Linked DNA regions of Mariniflexile sp. TRM1-10. The protein of the gene in region 2 interacts with the protein of the main gene of each other region in a pairwise test. Links are inferred from orthologs where the notes say so. Each region holds a gene or a part of one and is shown on either strand. Other genes may lie near its edges. The genes, in order: rpe and eno.

What was found.
Region 1: the proteins of eno (region 2) and rpe interact in binary tests that used the Escherichia coli proteins (3 or more experiments, as listed by UniProt). The link is inferred for Mariniflexile sp. TRM1-10 from one-to-one orthologs.

What each region holds. Positions count from the first base shown.
Region 1 is NZ_CP022985.1:598,540-611,090, reverse strand. Bases 7,542-10,377 are described here. They hold rpe (ribulose-phosphate 3-epimerase), read right to left. Parts: upstream 9,373-10,377; coding sequence 8,710-9,372; downstream 7,542-8,709. Other genes in these bases: CJ739_RS02860 (sigma-70 family RNA polymerase sigma factor), read right to left, coding at 9,561-10,377; CJ739_RS02870 (CBS domain-containing protein), read left to right, coding at 8,265-8,681; CJ739_RS02875 (CBS domain-containing protein), read left to right, coding at 7,806-8,231; CJ739_RS02880 (CHRD domain-containing protein), read right to left, coding at 7,542-7,550. Outside these bases: CJ739_RS02915 (TolC family protein), read left to right, coding at 1-447; CJ739_RS02910 (efflux RND transporter periplasmic adaptor subunit), read left to right, coding at 545-1,627; CJ739_RS02905 (efflux RND transporter permease subunit), read left to right, coding at 1,846-5,037; CJ739_RS02900 (hypothetical protein), read left to right, coding at 5,083-5,388; CJ739_RS02895 (YgaP family membrane protein), read left to right, coding at 5,400-5,588; CJ739_RS02885 (zinc-dependent peptidase), read left to right, coding at 5,960-6,811; more of CJ739_RS02880, read right to left, coding at 6,987-7,541; more of CJ739_RS02860, read right to left, coding at 10,378-10,424; CJ739_RS02855 (hypothetical protein), read right to left, coding at 10,645-11,019; CJ739_RS02850 (family 43 glycosylhydrolase), read right to left, coding at 11,433-12,551. UniProt on the Escherichia coli protein: Catalyzes the reversible epimerization of D-ribulose 5-phosphate to D-xylulose 5-phosphate.
Region 2 is NZ_CP022985.1:457,642-474,756, forward strand. What follows is about bases 14,163-17,115. They hold eno (phosphopyruvate hydratase), read right to left. Parts: upstream 16,309-17,115; coding sequence 15,016-16,308; downstream 14,163-15,015. Other genes in these bases: CJ739_RS02215 (citrate synthase), read right to left, coding at 14,163-14,842; carA (glutamine-hydrolyzing carbamoyl-phosphate synthase small subunit), read right to left, coding at 16,461-17,115. Also shown: CJ739_RS02150 (SRPBCC family protein), read left to right, coding at 1-177; CJ739_RS02155 (biotin--[acetyl-CoA-carboxylase] ligase), read right to left, coding at 345-1,076; rsfS (ribosome silencing factor), read left to right, coding at 1,172-1,543; ATP-dependent zinc metalloprotease FtsH, read left to right, coding at 1,553-3,490; CJ739_RS02170 (LUD domain-containing protein), read left to right, coding at 3,613-4,221; CJ739_RS02175 (phosphatidate cytidylyltransferase), read left to right, coding at 4,223-5,044; CJ739_RS02180 (phosphatidylserine decarboxylase family protein), read left to right, coding at 5,034-5,690; CJ739_RS02185 (acyl-CoA-binding protein), read left to right, coding at 5,683-5,949; argS (arginine--tRNA ligase), read right to left, coding at 5,977-7,752; CJ739_RS02195 (tetratricopeptide repeat-containing sensor histidine kinase), read left to right, coding at 8,194-10,248; citrulline utilization hydrolase CtlX, read right to left, coding at 10,527-11,462; CJ739_RS02205 (LamG-like jellyroll fold domain-containing protein), read left to right, coding at 11,627-12,568; CJ739_RS02210 (dimethylarginine dimethylaminohydrolase family protein), read right to left, coding at 12,576-13,490; more of CJ739_RS02215, read right to left, coding at 13,556-14,162. UniProt on the Escherichia coli protein: Catalyzes the reversible conversion of 2-phosphoglycerate (2-PG) into phosphoenolpyruvate (PEP). It is essential for the degradation of carbohydrates via glycolysis.

The DNA.
Region 1 (12,551 bases), 130 kb from region 2 along the record:
CCTACTTTAAATGCTTTTGGAAGTTATGAATTATATGATGACAACGTTTTTCAAGGTGATGCGAATGGCTATTTAGTGGGTGTCCAATTAAGTTGGACTATTTTGGATGGTACTAAGCGTTTTGGGAAATCTCAAAAAAGTAGCGCTGCATATGAAAAATCAAAACTACAATACGAGCAATATCTATCACAAAGTCAGTTAGAATTGAATAAAGCCAAACGTATGTTTATGGATGCTGAAAACAAATTACAGCTTTCAAAACTTGCCATGGAACAATCCCATGAATCTTTAAGAATTAGAACAAATCGTTTTGAAGAAGGCTTGGAAAAAACATCAGACTTATTAATAGCAGAAACACAGTTCGCACAAAAACAATTAGAATATTACCAAACCATTTTTGAGTATAACTATGCGCAAGCATACTTACAATTTTTAACTAAAGCTTAATGAAAACTAGGAAACGAGCCATGTCAATGATGTTGCTATCAACAAAAAGATTATTGGCGAATGACATTAACTTCTAAAAATAATAAAAAATAAATAGATGAAAACTAAACATACAATAGCCTTTTTAGCATTCACATTTTTAGCAGTAAGCTGTGGTAGTGAAGAGAAAAAACCAATAGCAGGGAATCCGCCAATTCCGGTAAAAGTAAGCACAATAAATGAAAATAGTAACAGACCGTTTTTAACAGCTAGCGGAACCATACAAGCCGTTAAAAGTGCCAATTTAAGTACACGCATGATGGGTTTTATTACGAACACGCCTGTAAATGTTGGTGATTATGTAAAAACAGGTCAGTTACTAGTTGCTATTAATAATTCAGATTTACAAGCTAAACTGTCACAAGTTAATGCAGGCATATCAGAAGCGACAGCAGCCTTTACAAATGCTGAAAAAGATTATAACCGCTTTAAAAATTTGTTTGCAGAAAATAGCGCATCTCAAAAGGAATTTGATGACATAACAGCGCATTATAATATGGCTAAAGCCAGATTGGAAGGTGCAAAACAAATGAAAAATGAAGTAGATGCCCAATTTGCTTATGCTAACATTCGTGCGCCTTTTGATGGTGTTGTTACAGGTAAATTCATTAAAAATGGTGATATGGCAAACCCAGGAATGCCTTTAATAGCTATAGAGACACCAGGGAAATTTGAAGTGGTGGCTAGTGTGCCAGAAAGTGACATTTCAAAAATTAATTCAGGAACTCCTGTCAATATCCTTGTAAAATCAATTGGCAAAGCGGTTGAAGGTAAGGTTACCGAAGTAAGTAGTTCTGCAAAAAATACGGGTGGACAATATATGGTGAAAGTGGCTTTAGATAAAACAGACGCTTCAATCCTATCCGGCATGTTTGTAACGGTTCAATTTCCAATTAAGGCTCAAGAAAAATCTGAAATGGTTTTGATACCTAATGAAGTGCTTGTTACTAAAGGTCAACTTTCTGGAATTTATACGCTTAGTGAAAGTCATACGGCGTTATTACGTTGGTTGCGCTTAGGTAGAACGTTTGGTGATCAAGTAGAAGTATTATCTGGTTTATCATCCAATGAAAGATATATTATTTCGGCTGATGGCAAATTGTTTAACGGGGCTAAGGTAATCCCATCTCCAGCCCCTTAAGGCAGGTAGTTTGATAAAAGACTTTAAAAAGAAATCAAAATAAGTTAAAAAATTAGTTCATAAGGCTTTTTGGCTTTGGAGTAGTTAAAAACGCGTTAAGGATAGTAGCGGCATCCTTTTTTACGTCAGATTGAGTGCCTTGAGGTAACGAAAGGTATCGAGAACAAGTAAAAAAGATACAGCGGATAGCCTGTTAAAACGCCCAAAAATAAACGAACATGCAAGAAGGAATTTCAGGTAAAATTGCCCATTTTTTCATCAACTCAAAACTTACCATTTTGTTGATGATTGGCTTGATGATTATTGGTATATATAGTTCATTTCTTATTCCTAGAGAGGAAGAACCACAAATAAATGTGCCTATGGCCGACATTATGGTTGGTTATCCAGGAGCAAATCCGGGCGAGGTTGAAAGTCGGGTTATAAAACCTTTAGAAAAGATTATTTCAAACATTAAAGGTGTTGAACATATTCATAGTATGGCTATGAATGGTCAAGCGGTTATGGTGGTTCAATTTTATGTTGGTGAAGATACAGAGCGCTCTTATGTAAAACTATATGATGAGTTGATGAAGCACAAAAATATGTTTCCTGAAGGTGTTTACCAACCTATAGTTAAAACACGTTCTATTGATGATGTGCCCATGCTCGGATTAACCCTTTGGAGTGAAAACTATGATGATTATCAATTGCGTCAAATTGCTGAAGAATTAATTTCGGAAATTGAAAAAGTAAAAGATGTTTCCATTACTAAAGTTATTGGTGGTAGAAATAGGGAATTAAAAGTGTCTTTAGATAAAGATAAAATGGCAGAAAGTGGCGTGGATGCTTTGGGCATTATACAAATGGTAAAAGCCAACAACAGCAGCTCACAATCCGGCAGTTTTGTTAATAATGATACGGAGTATTTAATTACTACCGGACGCTTTTTGGAAACCAAGGAGGATGTTGAAGATTTAGTGATTGGCGTTAATCAAAATATGCCTGTTTATTTAAAACAAGTGGCTGCTATTACTGACGGTCCTTCATCACCGAAAAGTTATGTGTCTTTTGGTTTTGGGCAAGCTAATGATGGTTTTAAAGACTTTAAATCAGAATATCCTGCTGTTACCATTTCAATTTCAAAAGTAAAAGGGGCAGACGCCATGAAAATATCTGAAAAGATATTAACGCATATGGATGGATTAAAATCGACTTTAATTCCAAGTGATGTCCATGTTGATGTGACACGTAATTATGGTGAAACCGCATCAGATAAAGTAGGTGAGTTGTTATTGCATTTAGGCGTTGCCATATTGGCTGTAACTATTTTGGTCATGTTGGCGATGGGTTGGCGAGGTGGATTGGTGGTATTTTTCTCGGTACCATTAACCTTTGCATTGACCTTATTTGCTTATTATATGCTGGGTTACACATTAAATAGAATTACATTATTTGCTTTGGTATTTGTGGTTGGTATTGTGGTAGATGATAGTATCATTATTGCCGAAAATATGCACAGGCATTTTAAGATGAAGCGTTTACCATTTAAACAAGCTGCCATTTATGCCATCAATGAAGTAGGGAATCCGACCATACTGGCCACTTTTACAGTAATCGCCGCTATATTGCCAATGGCATTTGTGTCGGGGATGATGGGACCTTATATGAGTCCGATGCCTATTGGCGCATCTATTGCCATGATATTATCATTATTCGTTGCATTAACCGTAACGCCTTATTTAGGCTATCATTTATTGCAGGAAAAAGCGGGGCAAACCCATAAAGAAGAAGCAGGATTAGAAACAAGTAAAATCTACAAAATATATAAAAAAATTGAGCAGCCGTTTTTAAACAGTTCTAAAAAACGTCATGTCATGTTCGCCATTACTGCTTTACTGCTTGTTGGTTCCGTACTCATGTTTTTCACCAAGTCGGTTGCTGTTAAAATGTTGCCTTTTGATAACAAGAATGAATTTCAGGTAGTTATTGATATGCCAGAAGGCACCACTTTAGAAAGGACGGCCGTTGTTACCCAAGAAATTGCACACTACTTAAAAACCGTTCCTGAAGTTGTAGATTACCAAAATTATGTTGGAGCTTCTGCACCTATTACATTTAATGGTTTAGTACGTCATTACGATTTACGAGGCGGTAGCAATATGGCAGATATACAAGTAAATCTGTTACATAAGGAAGATAGGGAGTTACAAAGCCATGATATTGCAAAAAAGGTACGACCAAATATTCAAAAAATCGCTAAAAAATACCATGCCAATGTAAAAATCGTTGAGGTTCCACCAGGACCACCAGTGCTTTCTACATTAGTAGCTGAAGTTTATGGACCAGATTATGATGAGCAAATAAAAGTGGCCCAACAAGTTAAAAATATTTTAGAGCATACTGTTGATGTGGTTGATACCGATTGGATGGTTGAAGCGAATCAAGTTGAATACCGTCTGGTGGTAGATAAAGAAAAAGCCATGCTTAATGGTATTGCTCCGCAGCAAGTGGTTGGAAACTTAACATATTTACTTCAAGAATATCCTATAGCCAATATATATGACGAAACATCAAACGACCAGGTAAGTATAGTGCTTTCTTTAGATGATAAAGATAAAACATCACTCCAGGATATTCAAAACCTGAAAATAAAAGGAAATCGAGGACATGTAATCCCTGTAAGTGATTTGGTGTCGGTTAAAAAAGAAACCTTAGAAAAAACTATTTACAGAAAAGATCAAAAACGTGTTGTTTATGTACTGGCAGATATGGCTGGTGCACTGGAAAGCCCTGTATATGCCATTTTAGGGATGAATGAAAAACTTCAGAAAATAAAATTGCCTAAAGGTTATGAAATTAACGAACTGTATATGGACTCACCTACCGAAGAAACAGATTTTACCGTGAAATGGGATGGCGAATGGCAAATTACTTTAGAAGTGTTTCGCGATTTAGGAACTGCATTTTTAATCGTTATAGTTATTATCTACATGTTAATTGTTGGCTGGTTTCAAAACTTTAAAACACCTTTGGTCATGATGGTTGCCATTCCGTTATCGTTAGTTGGAATTGTTCTTGGTCATTGGATTTTAGGAGCGTTCTTTACGGCGACGTCTTTTATTGGAATGATTGCCTTGGCGGGTGTTATGGTGAGGAATTCTGTTTTACTAATCGATTTTATTGAGATAAGATTAAACGATGGTATTCCTTTAAAGCAAGCTATTTTAGATGCGGGTGCCGTAAGAACAACACCTATTTTGTTAACTACAGGAGCAGTTGTTATTGGAGCGTCAATTATTTTATTTGACCCGATTTTTCAAGGTTTGGCTATATCATTAGTAGCTGGAGCTATTGTTTCTACGCTTCTTACTCTTATTGTAGTACCGCTGATTTATTACATCACTGAAAGAAAAAAATGGGAACATTAATTAATGTAATATATAATCAAAGTAATGTAATACATAATCAAAGAAATGAAACTAGTTATTATTACCGCAATCAAAGAGTTTGAAAACGACATTAAACTCCAATTAAAAGAAGCCGATGTGAAGACATTCTCATTTAGAGATGTTACAGGTTATAGGGATAGCACAGAAGATGCTGTTGAATCTAATTGGTTTTCGAGTGAGATGAACCAAACGGAATCCATTCTTTTCTATGCATTTGTCAAGAAGGAAAATGTTGACATGCTGTTTGAATTAATCGATAATTTCAACCAGCAACAAGAAAGCTTGTCACAAATTCATGTAGCCGTTATAAATATAGAAAAATCAAATTAAAATTATTCAAAATGAAAAATAGAATCGTTAGGGGCATTGCAGGTAGCTTTATACTAATAAGCTTATTACTTGCTATATATGTCAATCAAAACTGGTTGTGGTTTACAGCTTTTGTAGGTGCCAATTTATTGCAATCATCATTAACAAAATGGTGTTTAATGGATACTATTTTAGAAAAAGTATTCAAAGTAAAAAACTAAGTTTTAAAAGTTGACAACAATTTTCAAAATAAGCAGTTTCATGTTTTATAAACCGCTTATTTTGAATCATCTTTAATATAAGATTCCCAAAATACCAAACTGTTCAAAAGTGTATCCATATATTGTTTTTTTAATAAAAAGCTTCATTGCCCAACATAAATAAGTCTTTTTAGCAAAAAAAAGAATTCTATCAAATAAAATCTTCATCAAAAACCTGAGCTTAAAATTCAATATTTTAAGCTCAGGTTTTGTACTTTTAAGCTTTGTGCCATTTGAGAGATTTGAAAGGATCCTAATAAAGACCCTTAGTTGTTTCAAAGATTAAATAGTATTGATATATAATTAATTTTTAAAATAGACGTTTTTACTTGATGTTAAACCTACTGGTTATTAAAGACTTTACTTTAGGCGGCAAAATTCTTATTGGAGTTTTGTTAGTCATATTGTCCTATATTATTTTGAGTTATATCTTCAAAATGATAGAAATGGGTTATGTGCTAAAGCAAAAAAAACCATTATATAACCATTTTTATTTCCGGTTAAGGCGTTTAAATCAAAGGCAAAAAGATATTTTACAGCATCAATTTTCATTTTATAAAAAACTTAATAATACAGAGAAAAAATACTTTGAACACCGTGTGGCGTCTTTTATTAAAGATAAAGATTTTATTGGTAGAGATGGTGTTGTAATTAATGATGAAAAAAAAGTTCTAATTTCGGCAACAGCTGTTATGCTTACGTTTGGTTTTCGGGATTTTTATATTGGTTTAATTTCTAAAATCGTCATATACCCAAACGCTTTTTATTCTAAAACAAATAAAGCATATCATAAAGGAGAGTTCAACCCTAGGCTAGCCGCTTTAGTACTCTCATGGGAAGATTTTATAAAGGGATTTAACGCCGATAATGATAATGTTAATTTAGGCATACACGAGTTTACCCATGCCATACATATTAACAGTATTAAAGAACGTGATGTAAGTTCAACTATTTTTAGCGATTCGTTTAAGGAGTTGTCGGGCATGTTAGCTTCAAATGAAGCTTTAAGAAATAAATTAAAGGAGTCGGATTATTTTAGGAAATATGCCTTCACAAATCAGTTTGAATTTGTTGCTGTAATCATTGAGAATTTTATTGAAACACCTAAAGAGTTTAGGTCGCAATTTCCGCAGGTCTATGATAAAGTAAAACAAATGCTCAATTTTAATGTTATTAATTATTGAACTCATCTTGACTTTTTTAAATGAACCAATATAAATGAGACTGTATAAAAAGTAAACTCCCAATGTCAGTTTGAGCGCAGCCGAAAACCTTGTTGGTCAGATTACCAATGCATTTCGACTGCGCTCAATGTGACAATTAACTTCTAAATAGACTTTGACTTTTAGCCTCAAATCTTTAAAGCTGGCCTCTGATTTCGCCTCCGCCAAATGTTGGAAAGGTGTGAACATTTACATAAATAAGCCCATTTCTCATGGCGCTTATAAGACCTGGCATGTCGCCTGCAAGTGAACCGGTTATGTCTTCAGCCGCAATATGACCCTCTGCTAAAATACCATTCGCTGGACCGGAAGGCTGTTCATTCGGATTTACATATAATGTAACCACAACACCTCCGTTTACGCCCACTGGAGCCAAATGGAAATGAGCAAACCTTACATTTTCAATGTTGGCTGTAATTAACTTATAGTGAATGGTGCTTTCGTCTTTGCTTATAGCAACAATAGCTTGTCCGGTAGCTTTAGAATCATTAGCAGGAACTTCATTGGCACCACTAAGGTTGGTCGTAAAAACTAACCTAGTGTCAGAGGTTTTTTTAGAACTTGTTTTAGCGCTTTCTTGCAATATGCTTGCTGCCTCTGTTTGTGGGTCAAGTAGTGTTTCGTTTGAGCAAGCAAATAGTGCCATGCTCGCTACAAAAAGTAATGCCATACTTTTCATAAAATAATTTTTTCTTTTCATACATATTTAGTTTTAATATTTAGTTATATATACTAAGACTAAAAATTTGGGGAAGTGCACAGCATACACTCCTAAATAAGTTATATCTCCATAAGATAGTGAACAATTTTTATTTTATAAAAATTAATTGCTAACAGGTGGCGTTTATTATTTTAATGGTACAAACTTATTCATTGGGTTACATGATTTTTATCATGCTTTTTTATAATTTGATTTTATAATTTTAGTGATAGTAAAAACTAAAATTGAAAAGCCATGATACGTAAAGCGCCTATTTCAATGATAATGACAGCACCTGTTGTCACATTAAAAAAGAAGGATAGTTTAGAAACAGCCGAGCGACTTTTCAGAAAGCACCATATACGACATTTGCCCGTAGTTAATGACAATGTCGTTGTAGGCATGCTAAGTTATACAGATTTACTTCGACTTAGTTTCGCAGATATTACAGATAATTCAGATTCCGATGCTAATGCCGATGCCATGGTATATAATATGTTTACTATAAAACAAGTAATGAAGAAGCATATAGTGACGGTTTCGACTTCAAATTCAATAAAAGATGTAGCAGAGATCTTAGCAAGTAAAGAGTTTCATGCTTTACCTGTTGTGGATAATAACAAATTAGTTGGTATTGTTACCACTACCGATCTTATAAAGTACTTGTTAAAACAGTTTTAATATCATTTAATCTTTCAATTAATAAAAAACAAAATGAACCGAAGAGCACCAGTTTCAGAAATAATGAGTAAAAGTGTTGTTGCATTAAAAAGAGGTGATAATTTAGAAAGAGCCGAAATGCTTTTTAATAAGCACCGAATCAAACACATTCCAGTTGTTAGTTCAGATGTGATAATAGGGATGTTAAGTTATTCCGATTTACTAAAAATTAGTTTTGCTGAAACCACAAAGGACGAGCATGATGTAAATGCTGTAGTATATAATTCGTTTACAATAGAGCAGGTGATGAGTAAGCATATCGTATCTATAAATAGCGATACCACTATAAAAGAAGCGGCTACTATTTTAGCTGAAAGAGAGTTTCATGCACTGCCTGTTGTAGATAATGGTGTTTTGGTAGGTATAGTAACTACTACCGATTTGCTAAACTATTACATAAAACAATATTAAGAGCCAAAGGATAAAACTTAAACAGTCTCTAAGTATTGGCAATAGTTTTAAGTTGCTTTATGGTTTCAAGCGGATTGTCACTTTTGAAAATAAAACTTCCCGCTACTAAAACATCGGCACCAGCGTCGGTAAGTGCTTTTGCGTTGGCAGTTGTTACACCTCCATCAATTTCTATAATGGTGGAAGCGCCTTTGCGTGTAATTAATTCTTTTAGCTGTTTTACTTTGTCATAGGTGTTTTCAATAAAGCTTTGACCACCAAAACCAGGGTTTACACTCATAATAAGCACTAAATCAATGTCGTTAATGGTGTCTTCTAAAAGACTCACGCTTGTATGTGGATTTAATGAAACACCAGCTTTCATACCTTCGGCTTTAATGGCTTGTAACGTTCTATGTAAATGCGTGCAGGCTTCGTAATGAACCGTTAAAATATGGCTTCCTAAATCGGCAAATGTTTTAATGTATCTATCAGGGTCAACAATCATTAAATGTACATCAACCGTTTTTTTTGTATATTTAGTTATGGCCTGTAGAACAGGCATACCAAAAGAAATATTTGGTACAAAAACACCGTCCATAATGTCTATATGAAACCAGTCGGCTTCACTTTGGTTTACCATTTCTATATCGCGTTGAAGGTTAGCAAAATCGGCAGCAAGTAGCGAAGGCGCAATTAATTTAGAACTCATTATAAAGGTGTGTTGTAAAGTTTATGCAAATATAGAAAAGTCTTTTAGAAGTCCCTTTCCTTTGGAGAGGGATTTAGGGTGAGGAGAAAAATAAACCCCCGGTAATCAGCCGGGGGTTCTTTCATCAATCAAAAAACGAACAGTTATGTGTAACTGTTTGTTACTATTATTTAGTCGTAAAAAGTCTACTAACCTAAATATGTTTTTAATATTTTACTTCTAGAAGTGTGTTTTAACCTTCTAATAGCTTTTTCTTTTATTTGACGTACACGTTCACGAGTTAAATCGAACGTCTCACCAATTTCTTCTAAGGTCATTGGGTGTTGGTTTCCTAAACCAAAGTACAAACGAATCACGTCTGCTTCACGAGGTGTTAAAGTTTCTAAAGCACGTTCAATTTCTGTACGTAACGATTCGTGTAATAACTCTCTATCTGGGTTAGGCGATTCACCACTATTTAATACATCATATAAGTTAGAATCTTCACCTTCAACTAAAGGTGCATCCATACTTACGTGACGGCCTGAATTTTTCATAGACTCTTTAACATCGTTAATAGTCATGTCCAACTCTTTTGCAATTTCTTCAGCACTTGGTGGACGCTCATGACTTTGCTCTAAAAACGCAAATGTTTTATTAATCTTGTTAATAGAACCAATTTTGTTTAAAGGCAAACGTACAATACGTGATTGTTCAGCCAACGCTTGAAGGATCGATTGACGAATCCACCAAACGGCATACGATATAAATTTAAAACCACGGGTTTCATCAAAACGTTGTGCTGCTTTAATTAAACCTAAATTACCTTCATTAATTAAATCGGGCAATGTTAAACCTTGGTTTTGATATTGCTTAGCTACCGATACAACGAAACGTAAATTAGCTTTTGTCAACTTCTCTAAAGCAGCTTGGTCGCCAGCTTTAATGCGTTGTGCTAATTCTACTTCTTCGTCTGCGGTAATTAAGTCAACTTTTCCAATTTCTTGAAGATATTTGTCTAACGAAGCGGTTTCTCTGTTGGTAACCTGCTTCGTGATTTTAAGTTGTCTCATCTAAAGTTCTTCTGTAAGTTATAAAATGAATATTGTTATTCAATAGTTATACGTAACTATATCAAAAATGTTACAAAAAGTTTTGATTTATTATTGAAATAACCTTTTCAAGGCGTAAAAATTTTAAAATAGCCACGCTATCCGTTATTTCTTTTATTTACAAAAATAAAAGGATGCCATTCCTGTCGTTAATGCAGAATTTAGTTCTAAAGATTTTATTTTAAATCTTAATTAGTGTTTTGTTCTTAAGATTTATTGCCTCCAACATTTCTTGTGTAAAGGCATAATGCCCACGAACTGTAATAAGTCTAAATCTAGACGATTTTAAATTGCTTAAGGTGTTAAGAAATAGCCATTTGGATTTTAATAGTTTTGGTTTTTCGGATTTTAAACTTAAATCAAAATAATGTTTTCTGCCTTCCTTTTCTGCAACAATATCTGGTGTGATAGTAATATTGCTACCTGCTTTTGCATAAGATTTTGGGGTTTCATAACCATCAGCATCGGCTTGAATGTTTTTAAAGCCGTGCTTCTCTAAATAAGTAATAGAGTTCTCTAAAATGTCTGAATATTTTGCTTTGTCTTCATGTATCATAACTAGTAATATAATGAAAATGAGTAAAAAAGCAAATTTTTAACAAGGTTTAACGTTTGATGGTAGATTTTAAGAGCTAATAATTTTATGGATGTAATTATTTTTGATGGTTATACATGTATGTTGTATATAGTTTTTTGTTCCTTGTGTATGCTGATGTAAAGCCAATCTATTTTTAGTTTTTACAAATTTAATCTTTCATCTTATTTCTCACTTATCTTGCAGAGCATCTATTTTGTAAGTGGGGAAATCCCAAAATCTCCCTTAAACGCGGATATCCGGGCTGGCTTTGTAAGCTCTTTGGCAAGTTTTGGTCTAAGTGTGGCTCGTATGGTTTGCCAATGTGCTTATAAATAGGATGGGTTTTCCTTAATTATCATTTAACCACTTTGCCTAAGTTTCTAATACAGATATTAGAACACCCAAGCCTCGCTGAATGATATAAATGTATCTATGCTTCCCCATTGTTTTCCTGACTTTTCCGTCCAGTACCAATGTGATTGAGTCGGAGAGTATGTTAATATATATTCCCCCTCAGGTAGCATTGGACTCATATATTGTAAACCTTCTACCGTTTTGTTCGAATACATATCTACCCATGTATCGTGTACTGTTTCTCCTTTTGGACTTTTAATTATAATGTGACCGTATCCACAGTCTATAGATGCTACGCCACGTAAAGCTATTTGAGAACCTTTGAATGAAATTGAGGCAGTTGCGTCCTTTGTATTCGCTCGCTTCGATTTAGTATCGTCACCCTCCGCATCTTTCCACAAACCTTTATAACTTACAGCCTCATCATTATATGCTATTTTATAAGAGGGTTTCATAGGGACATCTTTCCATACTCCCGTTTCTACATTAATGGTCCAGCTTTCATGATATTCAGGCATTGAAATTTCATCGTCATTAAATATTAGTGGTTGCCATACATAAGTTGCCGTAGCTCTTTGTTTAGGAAAAGACCATCGGTCTCCCATGTAAATAAATGTGGTTGTTTTATTTCCTACTACAGGAAACACAAAAGTAGATTGAGAATTCCATGTGAGCGTACCTTCAGGGGCTACTGCCCCTCGATTTGTCCAGGGACCAGTCAGAGATTTTGCAGTAAAATAATAATTATCGTTTCGTTCCCAGCCTGTCAAGCCGGAGCCAATCCAGTAGTAAGTATCTTTGTGTTTAAATACTGCGGGGGATTCGGTACGAAGTGTTTTGTCGTGTTTTAAAACGTGTTCTACCACGCTCTTATAATCGTTAGCTAATTTATAGATATCGCCATGATGCAATATAACATAACCTGTTCCATCATCATCCTGAAAGATCCCCATATCCCAACGTTTAATATATTCATCTCCGAACATCAATCGTCCTTTATATTCATAAGGTCCGGTTATGTTATTTGAAACAGCATATTCAACAGCAGGATTTGTATAATTGTTAGAATCGGCATGCATATACATGATAAATTCACCTGTAGATGGGCATTTCATTACTTTCGGACGCTCACCAATACATTCAGCACTCGATAATCT
Region 2 (17,115 bases):
GCTGGCGGAAAAATAGACTTTTCGCTTATTGGTAATATCACAAAAATAGACGAGACTTCTTGCGAAGTGCAATTAGAATTTTCGGGTGACTTTAACCCCATGATGGCTATGATGATTAAAGGTCCCATAAGCAAATTTATAGAAACACTTGCTACAAGCATTCCTAAAGTTATTTAGACAGTCACTTAGAAACTGTTTAAGTTTTGTTTATTGATGCTTTTTTGAATTATTTTTGGATCAGATGAGACGGATTTTTTTAATAGCAGAGCTATTAGAAAAAAATTCAACGAAATATGGGTCAAAAAGAAACAAAAATGGCTTTTAGATAAAATTTAAACAGTTTCTTAATATAAAAGAGTAATTGTTTTTAAATCGAATTCTTTTATAACAGCATCTTCAAGCAACACTTGAAGATTTCCAGAATTTGAAATTCCTTTTATAAAACCAGAAAACACCAAACCTTCGGCATCTTGAAATGTTGAAGGTTTATTTTTTCTAAAAAGAGATGCTTCATATTTTGCTTTTAAAACATCTACTTGTCCTTTCTTCAATATATTAAAATAATGTTTTAAATTGTTGATGACAGCCTGTGTCACTTCATCTAAATCATAAATACGCCCAGAGATGAGTCTCAAAGAAGATGCTTTAGGCAAATTATCAAATTCAACTTGATTAACATTTAGCCCAATTCCAATAATAGAACTGCTGAAATTATTTTGTTTAATCACATTTTCTATTAAAATACCACATATTTTCTTGTTTTCTGACAAAATGTCGTTAGGCCATTTTACGCTTAATTTAGTAATAGAAAAAAATCTTAAGGTCTTTAATATCGCCAGTGAAGTGACAATACTTATATAGAATGGATGCTCTAAATCATATCCCAAAACATCCTTATACACGCTGAATGTGAGGTTTTTAGACGACTCCGAGCTCCAAACCGTACCCATTTGCCCTCTTCCATTCGTTTGTTCCTTAGCCACTACAGCTGTATAATCGGCAACACACTCGTTGGTGCAAAGTGTTTTTAAATAACTATTTGTAGAATCGGTGGCATTAAGTTTGATTATATGCATTAAAATAGTTATTATTAGTCAATAAAATCTTATGATAATTTTAAGCCATAAAGAACTAAAAAAATAATAACTTTGCAAAAATTTAAAAAATTTTAATGGCGAAAAAAGATATAAGTGCAGACCAATTAATATCGGTTATAATTAGTGGCATTGAAGACGTTAAAGGAAAAGAAATAAATATTCTTGATTTAAGAGAGATTGAAAATACGGTTTGCGATTATTTTATAATTTGCGAAGGAACTTCAAACACGCAAGTTAACGCTATAGTTAATTCTGTTCAGAAAAAAGTAAGCAAAGAACTTAAGGATCATCCTTGGCACACAGAAGGTATGGATAATGCCGAATGGGTACTTATGGATTATGTTAATGTTGTGGTACATGTGTTTCAAAAACAAATAAGACAGTACTATGACATTGAAAGCCTTTGGGGTGATGCAAAAACAACAGTTATACAAACTAGTTATTAAAAATTAAGGATGGCAAACGATAAAAAAAAAATAAATGAGAACAAACCAAAATTCAGTCCCTACTGGATTTACGGTATATTAATAGCCCTGTTTCTAGGGTTTCAATTGTTCAGCAACAACTCTTATCAAGATGGAAGTGCTACAACTCCTTCAGAATTTTTTAAATTTTTGGAAGCTGGTGATGTTGCTCAAGTTGATATTATAAAAAACACGCGAGTAGCTAAAGTTTATTTAACTTCAGAAGCGGAGAATAAAGAGATTCATAAAAAATCGAAACCTACAACATTTCTTCCATCTGCCACAAAATTGCCAAACTATAAATTTGAGTTTGGTGATCTTCAAAATTTTGAAAACCAGTTAAATGAAGTTGCTAAGGATTTACCTAGTAAACCTATTATAAAATTTGATACTGAAACCGATAATTGGGGCAGCCTTTTAATGAGCATTTTGCCTTTTATTTTACTTATTGCAGTATGGATTTTTATTATGCGCCGTATGTCTGGTGGTGCTGGAGGTGGTGCTGGAGGTCAGATATTCAATATAGGAAAATCAAAAGCCAAACTTTTTGATCAAAATACCGAAGTAAAAACGACTTTTAAAGATGTAGCAGGTCTAGAAGGTGCTAAAGAAGAAGTTCAGGAAATTGTAGATTTCCTTAAGTTCCCTGAAAAATACACCTCTTTAGGAGGGAAAATACCAAAAGGCGCACTTCTTGTAGGACCTCCAGGAACAGGGAAAACCTTATTAGCGAGAGCGGTTGCGGGCGAGGCTAAAGTACCTTTCTTTTCACTATCCGGCTCCGATTTTGTTGAAATGTTTGTGGGTGTTGGTGCTTCTCGTGTTCGAGATTTATTCAAACAAGCTAAAGAAAAATCACCTTCAATTATATTTATTGATGAAATTGATGCCATTGGTCGTGCCAGAGGAAAAAACGCCATGTCTGGAAGTAATGATGAACGTGAGAACACCTTAAATCAATTACTGACGGAAATGGATGGTTTTGGTACAAATACCAATGTTATCGTACTTGCCGCAACCAACAGAGCCGATATTTTAGATACCGCTTTAATGCGTGCAGGTCGTTTTGATAGACAAATTTATGTTGATTTACCAGACGTTCGTGAGCGCAAGGAAATTTTTGAAGTGCATTTAAGACCTCTTAAAAAAGCAAAAGACTTAGACCTTGATTTCTTATCAAAACAAACGCCAGGGTTCTCTGGTGCCGATATTGCAAATGTTTGTAACGAAGCCGCTTTAATAGCTGCAAGGAAAGGCAAAAAGTCTGTTGACAAACAAGATTTTCTTGATGCCGTAGATAGAATTATTGGTGGTTTAGAAAAGAAAAATAAAATTATTACCCCAAGTGAAAAAAGAGCCGTGGCATTCCACGAAGCGGGTCATGCCGTAGTTAGTTGGATGTTAGAACATGCTGCACCATTGGTTAAAGTTACCATTGTACCACGTGGACGTTCTTTAGGTGCTGCATGGTATTTGCCAGAAGAACGTTTAATTGTTCACCCAGAACAAATGCTGGACGAAATGTGTGCTGCTTTAGGTGGTCGCGCTGCCGAAAAGGTTATTTTCAATAAAATATCTACAGGTGCATTAAGCGATTTAGAAAAAGTAACCAAACAAGCAAGAGCCATGGTTACCATTTATGGGCTAAGTGACAAAATTGGCAACTTAACCTATTACGATTCTTCTGGGCAAAACGAATATGGTTTTACAAAACCATATAGCGAACAAACAGCAGAATTAATAGACAAAGAGATTTCAGACATTATTGAAACACAATATAAACGTGCTATTAAATTACTTGAAGATAACAGAGATAAACTTACAGAACTAGCAGAAGTTCTTCTTGAAAAAGAGGTTATTTTTAAAGACAACTTAGAGAAAATATTTGGTGAACGTGCTTTTCAAAAAGAAGACGTTGATAATCAATAAAACAAGTTATCGACTATAATGTTTAGATAATTAGTAAAAATCTTAAATTAAACACGTGTTTAGTTTAAGATTTTTTATATTTGATAACCTCAAAAAGAATTATATTAATAGCAGCTTACTAAATGAGCCTTTTTAGAAAAATTTTCGGACTGAAACCAGATCAATCAGATGAAGGAGTAAAGTCTTCTGAAAGAGGCAAATACATGCCTGAAATAAAACTGCCAATTGACGAAAAGTTTACCATAAACTTTAAAGGTAATGGCGGAAAGTTTTTGTATTGTGAAAATTTAAATGAAATATTCCAGAATTTACAACACATTGTTGAGGAAAACAATTGGGACGACAAGGAAACACTGATATTGGACGAGAATATAAAAGATAAATTTAAAGACTCCAATTTAAAGCCTACTACTAACATTAGCAATTCCACTATTTTTTTAACTACTTGTGAAAATTTAATTGCAAACGATGGTTCCCTGCTTATTTCCTCAAAACAAATTTTCGAAAAAAAATTACCTGAATTACCTGCTAACTTTATTGTTTTTGCAACAACAAGTCAGATCGTCGAAAATATTGGTGAAGGCTTAAGAGGTATAAAGGCTAAAAACAAACAAAAAATTCCAACAAACATTACAACCATAAAACATTTTAAATCTAACGACGAAAAAGATTTTTTAAGCTATGGAAGTAGTGCCAAAAACCTATACCTACTTCTTTTAGAAGACTTATAAGATGAAAGAAATTCTTATTCGATCACTTTCTGGTTTACTCTATGTCTTGCTTTTAATTCTGTGTTTAAGCCATCTACAATCACTAATTGCTTTGTTTTTTGTGTTTGGCATTGTTTGTTTAGCCGAATTTAAAAAGCTCATCCAGCTTAAAAACATCATCCCGTATTTTATATTTGGTGTCCTATATGCTTTTTTTGTGTATTGGCAGCTCATTTTAAATACAAATGCCGGTATCGACGAAGCTATTCAAATACTAATGGTACTAACTATATTTATTGAATTGTTTTTAATTAAAGACTTGTTTTCAGAAAAAACAACACCACTATTTACTTCTAAACAATTTATATTAACCACCTTTTACATTTCAAGCGCTTTTGTTTTTTTAGTTTTAATAGCCGATTATCATGAAAACTACAATCCGAACATTCTATTAGGAGCTTTTATTTTAGTATGGGTGAACGATTCTTTTGCTTATTTAATTGGTAAAAATTTTGGTAAACAAAAGCTTTTCGAAAAAATTTCACCAAAAAAAACAGTAGAAGGTTTTCTAGGAGGTTTGCTTTTTTCGTGCATAGCAAGTTATTTTATTGCTACCTTTACACAAACTTTAGATTTTACAAGTTGGCTTATTTTAGGTATCATTATAACCGTATTTGGTACGTTGGGCGACTTAATAGAATCTAAGTTCAAAAGACAAGCAAACGTAAAGGACAGTGGTACTATAATGCCTGGTCACGGTGGCTTGTTGGATCGATTGGACAGCATTATTTTTGCTGCTCCTTTTATTTATTTATTTTTAAGAATTTTACACTATGTTTCATAAAGAAGGACATAAAATAATATTTCTAACATTTGTATTTGTTGTTGGCTGTTCTTTATTGGCCGACAGTTTCATACCCATAACTTGGTTACGAACCATTGTTTTAAGTGTGTTATTAATATTTTTAATACTTATTCTTCAATTTTTCAGAAACCCAAAACGTCGTACTGCTTTAAATAACAAAAGTGTTGTGTCTCCTGTTGACGGTAAAGTCGTTGTTATTGAAGAAGTTTTTGAAAAAGAATATTTTAACGACAAACGTTTACAGGTAAGTGTTTTTATGTCTCCAATAAATGTTCATGTTACACGTTACCCTATTAGCGGCAATGTGATATTTAGTAAATACCATCCTGGCAAATATTTAGTTGCATGGCATCCTAAAGCTAGCGAAGAAAACGAACGTACTACAGTTGTTGTTGAAAATGAAACTTATGGCAAAGTATTATACAGACAAATAGCCGGAGCTTTGGCAAAACGTATTGTGAACTATGCTAAAATAAACGATAAAGTAATCCAAGGTGGTGAGTCTGGATTTATAAAATTTGGTTCAAGGGTTGATTTATTTTTACCAATAGGAACAAAAATAAAAGTACAACTTAACCAAAAAGTTCGAGGAGGTGAAAGTATTATTGCAGAAACAAATGACTGATGAAGAATTAGAAATAGAATTTCTAGATGCGGTTGAACGTGTAAATGCCTACACCGAACCTTTTCCTGCCGATGTGCTTCTAAACCTGTATGCCTATTACAAAAAAGCCACCAATAATTACAGTCGCCCTGGCAGTAAAAAAGCCATTATAAATGCTTTTAAAACCAATGCATTGTTTCAAGCAAAAGATATTTCCCAAAACGAAGCGAAACGCTTGTATATCGACTTAGTAAATAAGTATTTTTTGTACGGAAGATAAAAAGTTCATTTCACCAAATACTATTTGTTACATACGTTCAGGTACCTGTATTCCCAAAACGCTAAACGCGTTTTTAATAGTCTGTGCTACTTTATTTGATAGCTGTACCCTAAACACTTTTTCATTTTCATTATCTGCGCCTAAAATAGAAACATTTTGATAAAACGAATTAAATTCTTTTACCAAGTCGTATGTATAATTAGCAACCAATGCCGGACTGTGTTGTGAAGCTGCATTTTGAATAATCTCAGGAAACAATTCTAATTGCTTTAATAGTTCTTTTTCTTTTGCATGAAGCGGTATATCTATATTAACAGATAAATCAAAATCTGCTTTTCTTAAAATAGCCTGAATTCTTGCATAAGTATATTGAATGAAGGGCCCTGTATTGCCTTGAAAATCGATAGATTCCTTGGGGTCGAACAAAATACGTTTTTTAGGATCGACTTTAAGAATATAATATTTTAAAGCACCTAAGCCAATGGTTTTATATAACGCTTGCTTTTCTTTTTCACTATAACCATCCAATTTCCCTAACTCTTCCGATATTTCGCCTGCTGTTGAAGCCATTTCATCAATTAAATCATCGGCATCAACCACGGTTCCTTCCCTGCTTTTCATTTTTCCACTAGGTAAATCAACCATACCGTAACTTAAATGATATAGGTTTTTAGCCCATTCAAACCCTAACTTTTTCAAAATTAAGAACAGTACTTGGAAATGGTAATCTTGCTCGTTACCCACGGTATAAACCATACCGCCTACATCTGGAAAATCTTTAATTCGTTGTATAGCTGTACCGATATCTTGCGTCATATAAACGGCTGTGCCGTCTGAACGTTGCACTATTTTTTTATCCAAGCCATCTTCGGTTAAATCGCACCAAACCGAACCATCAGTTTCTTGTATAAACACACCCGACCTTAAGCCTTCGGCAACAAATTCCTTCCCTAATAAGTAGGTATCACTTTCGTAATATAGGGTATCAAAATCAACGCCTAAATTTTTATAAGTTTCGGCGAAACCATCATATACCCAACCATTCATTTTTTTCCAAAGCGCTACGGTTTCTTCATCGCCAGCTTCCCATTCTTGAAGCATGTTTTGAGCTTCCAACAAAAGTGGGGCGCTTTTTTTGGCTTCATCCTCAGTTTTACCAGAAGCTTTTAGCATTTCTATCTCTTTCTTATATTCTTGGTCAAACTTCACATAATAATTACCTACCAATTTATCGCCTTTTAAACCAGTACTTTTTGGAGTTTCTCCGTTACCAAAAAGCTTCCAAGCCAACATGCTTTTACAAATATGAATGCCTCGGTCGTTTATAATTTGCGTTTTATAAACTTTTTTACCTGATGCTTTTAAAATTTCAGCGACACTATACCCTAAAAGGTTGTTTCGAACATGTCCTAAATGCAAGGGTTTGTTGGTATTTGGCGACGAATATTCAACCATAATAGCTTTATCGTCTGCTTCTGGTGATACAAAACCATAGGTTTTTTCATCTTTAATACTATTAAAAAAGTTTAAATAATAAGCATCGCTAATTTCAATGTTTAAAAACCCTTTTACAACATTAAATGCCTTAACCTCTACAACTTTTTCCACTAAATAATTACCAATGGTTTCGCCAATTTGAACTGGATTTCCTTTAATAAAACGCAACATGGGGAATATTACCACGGTAATATCTCCCGCAAATTCTTTTCTCGTGGCTTGAAATTCCACCGATTCCAATTGCATATTAAAAGATGCTAAAACGGCTTGTTTTACTTGGTTTGATAAAGTTTCTTGAAGGCTCATTAATAGTGTGTTTTTTAGGAGAGCAAAGATAAAACTTTTATTAAAGGATTATTGCAAAATTTGGTTTATTAAAAACAAGGTAAATAGTTCCTACCATCCAAGTAAAATGCATCATCAAAAACCTTCAAAAAAGCCATTAAAATAGATGTGCATTTTGTCGATAAAAGTGCTCTTTTTCCATGATTTTTGCCGTTAATCTATTCGTCGGATTTTTGCCTCTTTTTGGTATATCCTTTTATCTAATTTATTGGTAGAAAAACGCAGAAATTAGATTTTGATGATGCTTTTTCTAACTTTTGTTAAGTAAAGCTATTAATCATCCATTCAACGGATTTTTTTTAACCAACTAAAAAACATTACAGCTTAATAGGTAATACTTATTTCCCTCAAATAAGACATACTTAATTATGGTTTTATTACTTGTTGTAATATAATGCTAGTATGAGGAAAATAATTATTTTAATTATTCTTTTATCTGTATTCTTAGGTTTCTCTCAAACCAAAGAGTTGGATAGTCTTTACATACAACTTGCTTATGAAACCCAAGATTCTTTAAAAATAAAAACCTCTTTAAAGCTTATTAAATCACTTTATGAGATTGAGGATTATGATAAGGCTTTAAAATATACTATTGAAAGCGAAAAACTTTCAACCAATCTAAATTACACAAAAGGCATTGCCGAAACAACCTATTTTAAATCGCTTATTTACGCTCAAAAAGGAGACTATATTAATGCCATAAGTGGCTATGAAAAAGCTAAAGAACTATTTAAACATTTAAATGATGCCCTCGGGATTGCAAAAGTTAACAACAGTATTGGCTTTATAGAAATTAAACGTGGTAATTATTCCAAAGGATTACAATATTCGCTGTCAGCCATTAAAGAATTAGAAAAACAAAATCTTAAAAAAGACCTTAGTTTGGCTTATAGCAATTTAGCAAAAGCATATCAAAATATAGATGCCATTGATAGAGCTATAGCATTTAACTTAAAAGCTGTAGAAGTTCAAACACAATTAAACGATAATACTGCACTTACGCAATCGTACCACCAGTTAGCGGAACTATATTCATCTAAAAACGAAAACAGAAAAGCTATTGAATATTACCAAAAGATTTTGGATGGTAAAACGACAAATATAGACTCTCTACAAGCTATTATTTATCCAAAACTAGGTGCCGAATACTTAAAATTCAACGATTACGAAAAAGCATCTCAATACTTAATTGAGGGTTTAAATATTAACAGAAAGCTTAATAATCAAGAAGGCATATTATTGGCTTTAAATAGTCTTGGAGAATTAAATTTACAAACCAACCGATTAGTTTTAGCCGAACAGCAACTTTATGAGGCGGGTGTTATTGCCAAAAGCATTAATAACAAACCGGAGTTACTTAAATATTATAAATTAATGATTGCCTTAGACTCTACAAAAAACAAATTTGAAAGCGCTTTTATGTGGCAACGTGAGTATTATAATTTAAAAAGCAGCCTAAATAACTCCAATAATTCAAAACATCCAGATTCGATTCAATTAGACTTCAATCCAGATTTTGAAAAAGAGTTGACAAACAACCTTACTGAAACTGACACCAGCAATTCCTATATTGGTTTAAATGAAAAATCAGATAAGTTCAAATTGATTTTTTACGGACTTTTAGCAGCACTTGCCATTGTTTCTACCTTTTTAATATTAATTTATTTAAAGCGAAATAATAACATAAAATACACTCAAGAATTAGAAGAAAAAAATCTTAAAATTGAATTACAAAACGAAGCCTTTCAAGAGCAAACCAAGCATTTAGAAAACGTTAATAATGTAAAGGATAAATTGTTTTCAATTGTATCGCATGATTTAAAAGACTCGCTTTCTTCAATAAATGGCTTTATAGATTTATTAAAGGATGGTTCTTTATCTAGAGAAGAATTCGATAATTTAATTCCAGAACTAAGTGAAAACGCCAACAATGCCTCGTTGTTGCTATTTAACTTATTAAATTGGTCTAAATCACAAATGCAATCATTAGAACCCAAACCAACATTGTTCGATGTTCAGGAGGTTTTTGAGGAAAAAATAAGGCTTATAGAACAACGCATGGAAAGTAAAGGCATCAAATTAATAGACCATTCGCTACGCGATTTTGCCTATGCCGATAGAAGTATGTTTGAGATAGTTATACAAAATTTGCTTGCCAATGCTTTAAAATTTTGTAAAAATGGCGACACCATTACCATTTCAAACCACATAAGTAACGGTAGCTGTATTATTAGCATTGCCGATACAGGGGTTGGTATTTCTAAACAAAATATAGACAAATTATTTAAAAGCAGCTCGTTTACTACCGTAGGCACCAATAACGAAAAAGGCACAGGTTTAGGGTTATCAATTTGTAAAGAACTGGTAGAATTAAACAATGGTAAAATTTGGGTAGAAAGTACCGTTAATGTTGGTAGTACCTTTTACGTGCAATTACCAAAATCTAGACCGTCGTAGTGTTTATTTGGGCGTTACCCAAGGGTCGGGCTGTTCGTTGCAATCTTTTTGTTCGTGTCTCTCAAAAAGGATTTTCACTGCCATCCCTAACGCAAACCCAGTTTCAATTCAAATTAAGAGCCTGTTTAAATTTGTATCAATTGGATCTTCTATAGCTCATTTTTGATGCAAAATGAGGCGAAATCGAAGATAATGGCAGGGCCATTTGATGAGGTTTCAACGAAATTTGGCGCAAAAAGGGGTATAGAAGATCCAATTGATACAAATTTAAACAGGCTCTAAGCTTTAGGCAAAAACACTTCAGCTATCATACAGCGTGCACTTCCACCACCACAAGCTTCAATAATATCCAAAGAACTGGAAAGTATATTGGTATGTTTTTTAAGCCTTTCTATTTGACTTGCAGTTAAAGAATCGTAAGCTGCTTGGCTCATCACTAAATACCGCTCATCATTAGCTCCCTTAACTTGTAACATATTACCAGCAAAATTATTGACCTGTGCTTCGGTAATATCAATGATGTCTTTACCATCTTGCTTTAAATGGTCAATGACATTCTTACGCTCTTTTTTATCATCAATACTACTTAAACAAATAACCGCAAAGGTTTCCCCCACACACATCATAACATTGGTATGGTAAATGGCTTTTCGTTGCCCATTTACGGTTTGGTTTGCCGTAAAAATAACGGGCATGTATTCAAAATCTTCACAAAATTCAATAAACAACTCTTCGTCAGCTCTGGGAGACAAGGCACAATAGGCTTTTCTGTTTACCCTGTCCAGCAATACACTTCCAGTGCCTTCAAGAAACACACCTTCTTCCTCTGCATCTGTGTAGTCAAAAATATTTTTAATAACAAAGCCTGCATTTTCGACAGCTTCAAGCACATCTTCATTACGTTCCAAACGTCTGTTTTCTGCAAACATAGGGTACAAACCAACATTGCCATTTTCGTGAAACGACACCCAATTGTTTGGAAAAATAGCATCGGGCGTATCAAATTCATTAGTATCATTCACCACAATGACATTTACACCAACTCCACGAAGCTTTTCAACAAAGCCATCAAACTCTTGTTGCGCTTTGGCATTAACCGTTTGTGGCAATATAGTATCTATTACTTTTTGGTAATAGTTGTTTACCGCCGTTTGTTCGTTCATCCTAAAATTTATAGGGCGAATCATTAAAATGGTGTTTGTAGTCTGTTGCATAACATAATTTATATTACAAAAGTATAACTATTTATATAATGAACTCAGATTACTATCATTGCTTTTATGTTAAAAAAAATAATAACTTCGTTAATAACCAATTTACTATTCTACCTTTATATTTAAGCGTTTTTAAATTTTCTCTTTGCATCTAAAAAATTAAAATGAAAAAAACTATTTTATTAATTTTAATATGTATGACCTCATTAATCATACAGGCTCAAGCTGATATTAAATTTTGGCGTGTTGATAATCTTTCCCAAATTGGCGAAAATAATGTACAGGTTATTGGAAACCCTAAGATCATAAATACGGAAATAGGCGATGTTGTTGAATTTAATGGTATTGGTGATGGCTTAATTGTAAACAACAATCCTGTAGCTGGAGCAACTGCATTTACTATTGAAATTATTTTTAAACCTTATACTGGCGGAGGTATAGAACAGCGGTTTCTTCATTTACAGCAAGACGACAATAATAGAATACTTATAGAATTGCGAAATAACGACCATATGAACTGGAGCCTTGATACGTTTATAAAATCGGGAAGTTCTAGTCAAGCATTATTAGATTACGCCTATGCTCACAATTTGAATGAATGGGTGCACGCAGCTTTAGTGTTTAAAGATGGCGGCATGGTGCATTATGTTAATGGAGAAAAAGAGCTGGAAGGCACCGTAAATTATCAAGTTGTAAATTCTGGACAAACCTCATTAGGTGTTCGAATGAATCAGGTTTCATGGTTTAAAGGAGCTATCCATTCTGTAAAAGTAACTCATGATGCACTTAATCCTGAAGATTTTATGGAGATTGGACAAAATTTAAATGTAAAAAATGCTGAAGACAATCAATCGATGAGTCAAATTTTCCCCAACCCTATCCTATCATTTGGCCTATTGAAATACCAACTAGCAGAATCTTCAAAAGTTTCTATTAAATTGATTAATGTCTATGGAGAAGAAATAGCGACTATTTTTGAAGGTTTTAAAAATACAGGTACCCATGAATTAGAAATTAATTGTAATAATTTAAATGCTGGGATATATTTTGTAGCGATTAATTACATGAACAGAAGCTCTGTTCAAAAAATTATTGTTACAAATTAATTTAAAATCAATCCCTAATTAAAGGCATGGTGGTACAACGCAACAAGCCTTCCTGTTTTGAAATTTCTGCATAAGGTACTTCTTCAACCGTAAACCCTTGTTGGCGCAACCATGTGTTTAGTCGTGTAAAGTTTTTTTCTGAGATGATAACATCTTCAGAAATTGAAAAAATATTACTGTTCATATCATACATTTCTTGTTTGGTAATTTCAAAAACATTCTCTTTTCCAAAGAAATTAACCAGCCAATTATACTCACGTTCTATTAAAAACCCATTTCTATGTATGATGGCTTTTCCTTTGCCTAAAGGTTGAAAACAGCAATCTAAATGCAGGGCATTTTCTTTGGCATTGGTGTTGGATTTTCTAAGTTCGAACGACTTGACCGTTTTCTCCGGAAACAATTCTTGTATGGCAATAACCGCATCCATATTGGTACGGGCTGTTATTAATTCAGGATAATCTTCACCAGAATAGGTCCCAATAAAAATATAATCATTCCAAGGTACCACATCACCTCCTTCTACATGACATTCTGGTGGTAATACAATACGGTTTTTTCTATCAACTTGATTCCAAACATAGCGAATGGCTTCAATTTCAGGTTCTCTGTTTGGCAAAATATTAGCTCTAATAATTTTGTCTTCAATAACAAAGGCAATGTCACGCGAAAATATCTGGTTACAATCTTTAATAACTTGAGGTCTAAAAACCTGAACATCATACTTTTTAAAAACGGCTGCCACAGCATCCATTTCTAGAATCATATCAGCTTCTTGAGGATATGTGCCAGCCAATACATGTTCGATGCTTTTAGGATCATAACAATCCTCTACACGTGGTATGGGACCGTTACTTTCGGCAGTTCCTAAAATAACGGCTCTTAACCTTGAGATTTCGTTTTTTATATTGAGTTCTAGCATGGTGTAAATATAAAAAAGCTCCACAATGTTTAGTCATGGAGCTTCTTATTTTTTTACACTAAAAATTATCTTTTTTCTATGGGTACAAAAGACCTTTCGGTAGCTCCTGTATAAATTTGTCTTGGCCTTCCAATTGGCTCTTTGCGTAAACGCATTTCACGCCATTGTGCAATCCAACCTGGCAAACGTCCTAATGCAAACATCACGGTAAACATATCGGTTGGTATGCCCATACCTCTATATATGATTCCTGAGTAGAAATCGACATTAGGATATAATTTTCTATCTACAAAATATTTGTCTTCCAAGGCTTCTTTTTCAAGTCCTTTAGCTATATCCAAAATAGGATCTTCGACACCTAAATCACTTAATACTTCATCCGCAGCTTTTTTAATGATCTTAGCACGTGGATCAAAGTTTTTGTAAACACGGTGACCAAAGCCCATTAAACGGAATGGATCTTCCTTGTCTTTCGCTTTAGCCATATACTTTTTAGTATCACCTCCATCTTCTTTTATGGCTTCAAGCATTTCTAATACAGCTTGGTTAGCACCACCATGAAGTGGTCCCCAAAGTGCTGAAATACCAGCAGATAGTGAAGCGAATAAACCTGCGTGCGATGAACCTACAATTCTAACGGTAGATGTAGAACAGTTTTGTTCGTGGTCGGCATGTAAAATCAATAATTTATCTAAAGCATCAACTAATATTTTGTTTTGTTTATAATCACCATTTGGTTTTTTAAACATCATTTTTAAAATATTTTCTACATAACCTAAAGAATCGTCTCCGTAATCTAATGGCAATCCTAATTTTTTACGATAAGTCCAAGCTACCAACACTGGAAATTTACCCATTATTTTCACCACAGATTTGTACATATCTGCCTCAGAATTTACATTTACTGAAGAAGGGTTAAATGCTGTTAATGCACTGGTTAATGAAGAAATAACCCCCATTGGGTGAGCAGATTTCGGAAATGCTTCTACAATTTTTTTCACATCTTCATCTACTACCGATTGTGCTTTTATATCGTTATGAAACTTTTCGTTTTGCTCTTTAGTTGGAAGTTCTCCAAAAATCAAAAGGTAAGCAACTTCTAAAAAATCGGCTTTTTCAGCCAACTCTTCAATAGAATATCCTCTGTATCTTAAAATGCCTTTTTCACCATCCAAAAACGTAATAGCACTCTCGCAAGAACCTGTATTTTTATACCCCGGATCAATGGTAATTACACCTTCTGATGCGCTTCTAAAATTTGAAATATCAATAGCTAGTTCCTTTTCTGTTCCTTCTATTACAGGAAGCTCTATTTTTTTTCCGTTGACTTCAATGGTCGCAGTATTTGCCATAAATGTGAATGATTTTTTAATTCTTAAATTGGATTGCTAATTTACGAAATATCCCCTTATTAATAGAAGTGTTGAAAGCAAAGATTTAATCATTTAACAAATTGTTTGAAATTAATGCAAAAAAAAAAGCGATTATTAAAATAATAACCGCTTTTTAAAAAAAATTAATTTTCTTATTTTATTTTGAATGCTTTTTCCTGTGGAAAATAAGCTACTTCACCTAATTGTTCTTCAATACGAAGTAATTGGTTGTACTTAGCCATACGGTCGCTACGAGACGCAGAACCTGTTTTTATCTGACCACAGTTTAAAGCCACTGCTAAATCGGCTATCGTATTATCTTCAGTTTCACCAGAACGGTGAGACATTACCGATGTATAACCTGCATTTTTAGCCATATTTACAGCTGCAATGGTTTCGGTTAGCGAACCAATTTGATTTACTTTAATTAATATGGAGTTTGCAATACCTTGCTCAATACCTCTTGATAAACGTTCTACATTGGTTACAAATAAATCATCTCCTACCAATTGTACTTTATCACCAATTTTATCGGTTAGTAATTTCCAACCTTCCCAGTCGTTTTCGTCCATACCATCTTCAATAGAGATGATTGGGTATTTAGCAGCTAATTCAGCTAAATACTCTGCTTGTTCAGCCGATGTTCTTACTTTACCTGTTTCGCCTTCAAACTTGGTGTAATCGTATTTTCCGTTTACATAAAATTCTGCCGCAGCACAATCTAAAGCAATCATTATATCGCCTCCAAAAGTATATCCCGCTTTCTCAACAGCAACTTTAATAGAATCTAAAGCATCTTCGGTACCTCCGGCTAAAGTTGGTGCAAAACCACCCTCATCACCTACTGCAGTACTTAATCCTCTGTCGTGTAATACTTTTTTAAGATTATGGAAAATCTCAGTTCCCATTTGCATAGCGTGTGTGAAGCTTTTAGCTTTAACAGGCATAATCATAAACTCTTGAAATGCAATAGGCGCGTCGCTATGCGAACCACCGTTGATGATATTCATCATTGGTACAGGAAGTGTATTTGCAGAAACACCACCAACATAACGATATAAAGGCATATTAAGTTCATTTGCTGCTGCTTTTGCAACCGCTAAAGAAACACCTAAAATAGCGTTAGCTCCTAATTTTGATTTATTTTTGGTGCCATCTAAATCTATCATAATTTGATCGATCAAATTTTGTTCAAAAACTGAAACGCCCAATAATTCAGGAGCGATAATAGAATTTACATTATCTACAGCTTTTAAAACACCTTTACCCATATATGCTTTACCACCATCGCGTAGTTCTACAGCTTCATGTTCTCCTGTTGATGCTCCTGATGGTACTGCAGCTCTTCCTAAAATATCATTTTCGGTTACAACATCTACTTCAACAGTAGGATTCCCTCTAGAATCTAAAATTTGTCTAGCATGGATATTAATTATTACACTCATAATTGGTTATTTTTTAAACTTTTAATATTTCAAATTTACGCTTAAATCTTGTTTATTTTGAGATGTTCTTTCAGAAATATTCAAAAAAGCGTCTATAACGTTTTAGTAAACAAAATCCTCAAAAAAAATTATATCTTTTTGAGGATTTCGTACTACTTATTTTTTATATTCTCTATAAACTGATCAAAAAGGTATGACGAATCATGCGGGCCTGGACTGGCTTCTGGATGGTATTGTACAGAAAAACAATTTTTGCTTTTCATAGCTAATCCTGCAACCGTGTGGTCGTTTAGATGTACATGCGTCACTTGTAAATCTGGATGTGCCTCTGCTTCTTCTCTATTCACGGCAAAGCCATGATTTTGAGATGTTATTTCACCTTTTCCTGTGTTTATATTTTTTACCGGGTGATTAATTCCGCGGTGTCCATTATGCATTTTATAAGTTGAAACACCATTTGCCAGCGCTATCACTTGATGTCCTAAACAAATACCAAATAATGGTAAATCCCTTTTAATAATTTCTTTCGCTAAGGTTTGCGCTTCAACCAAAGGTTGGGGATCGCCAGGCCCGTTGGATAAAAAGTAGCCATCTGGTTTAAAAGCCTCTAAATCTTCAAACTTAGCGTTATAAGGAAACACTTTTATATAAGCATCTCTTTTTGCTATGTTGCGAAGGATATTCTTTTTAATACCGATGTCCAAAGCTGCTATTTTATAAGTGGCATTAGCATCTCCAAAATAGTAAGGTTCTTTAGTAGACACTTTTGATGCTAATTCTAAGCCTTCCATATCAGGCACATCGGCA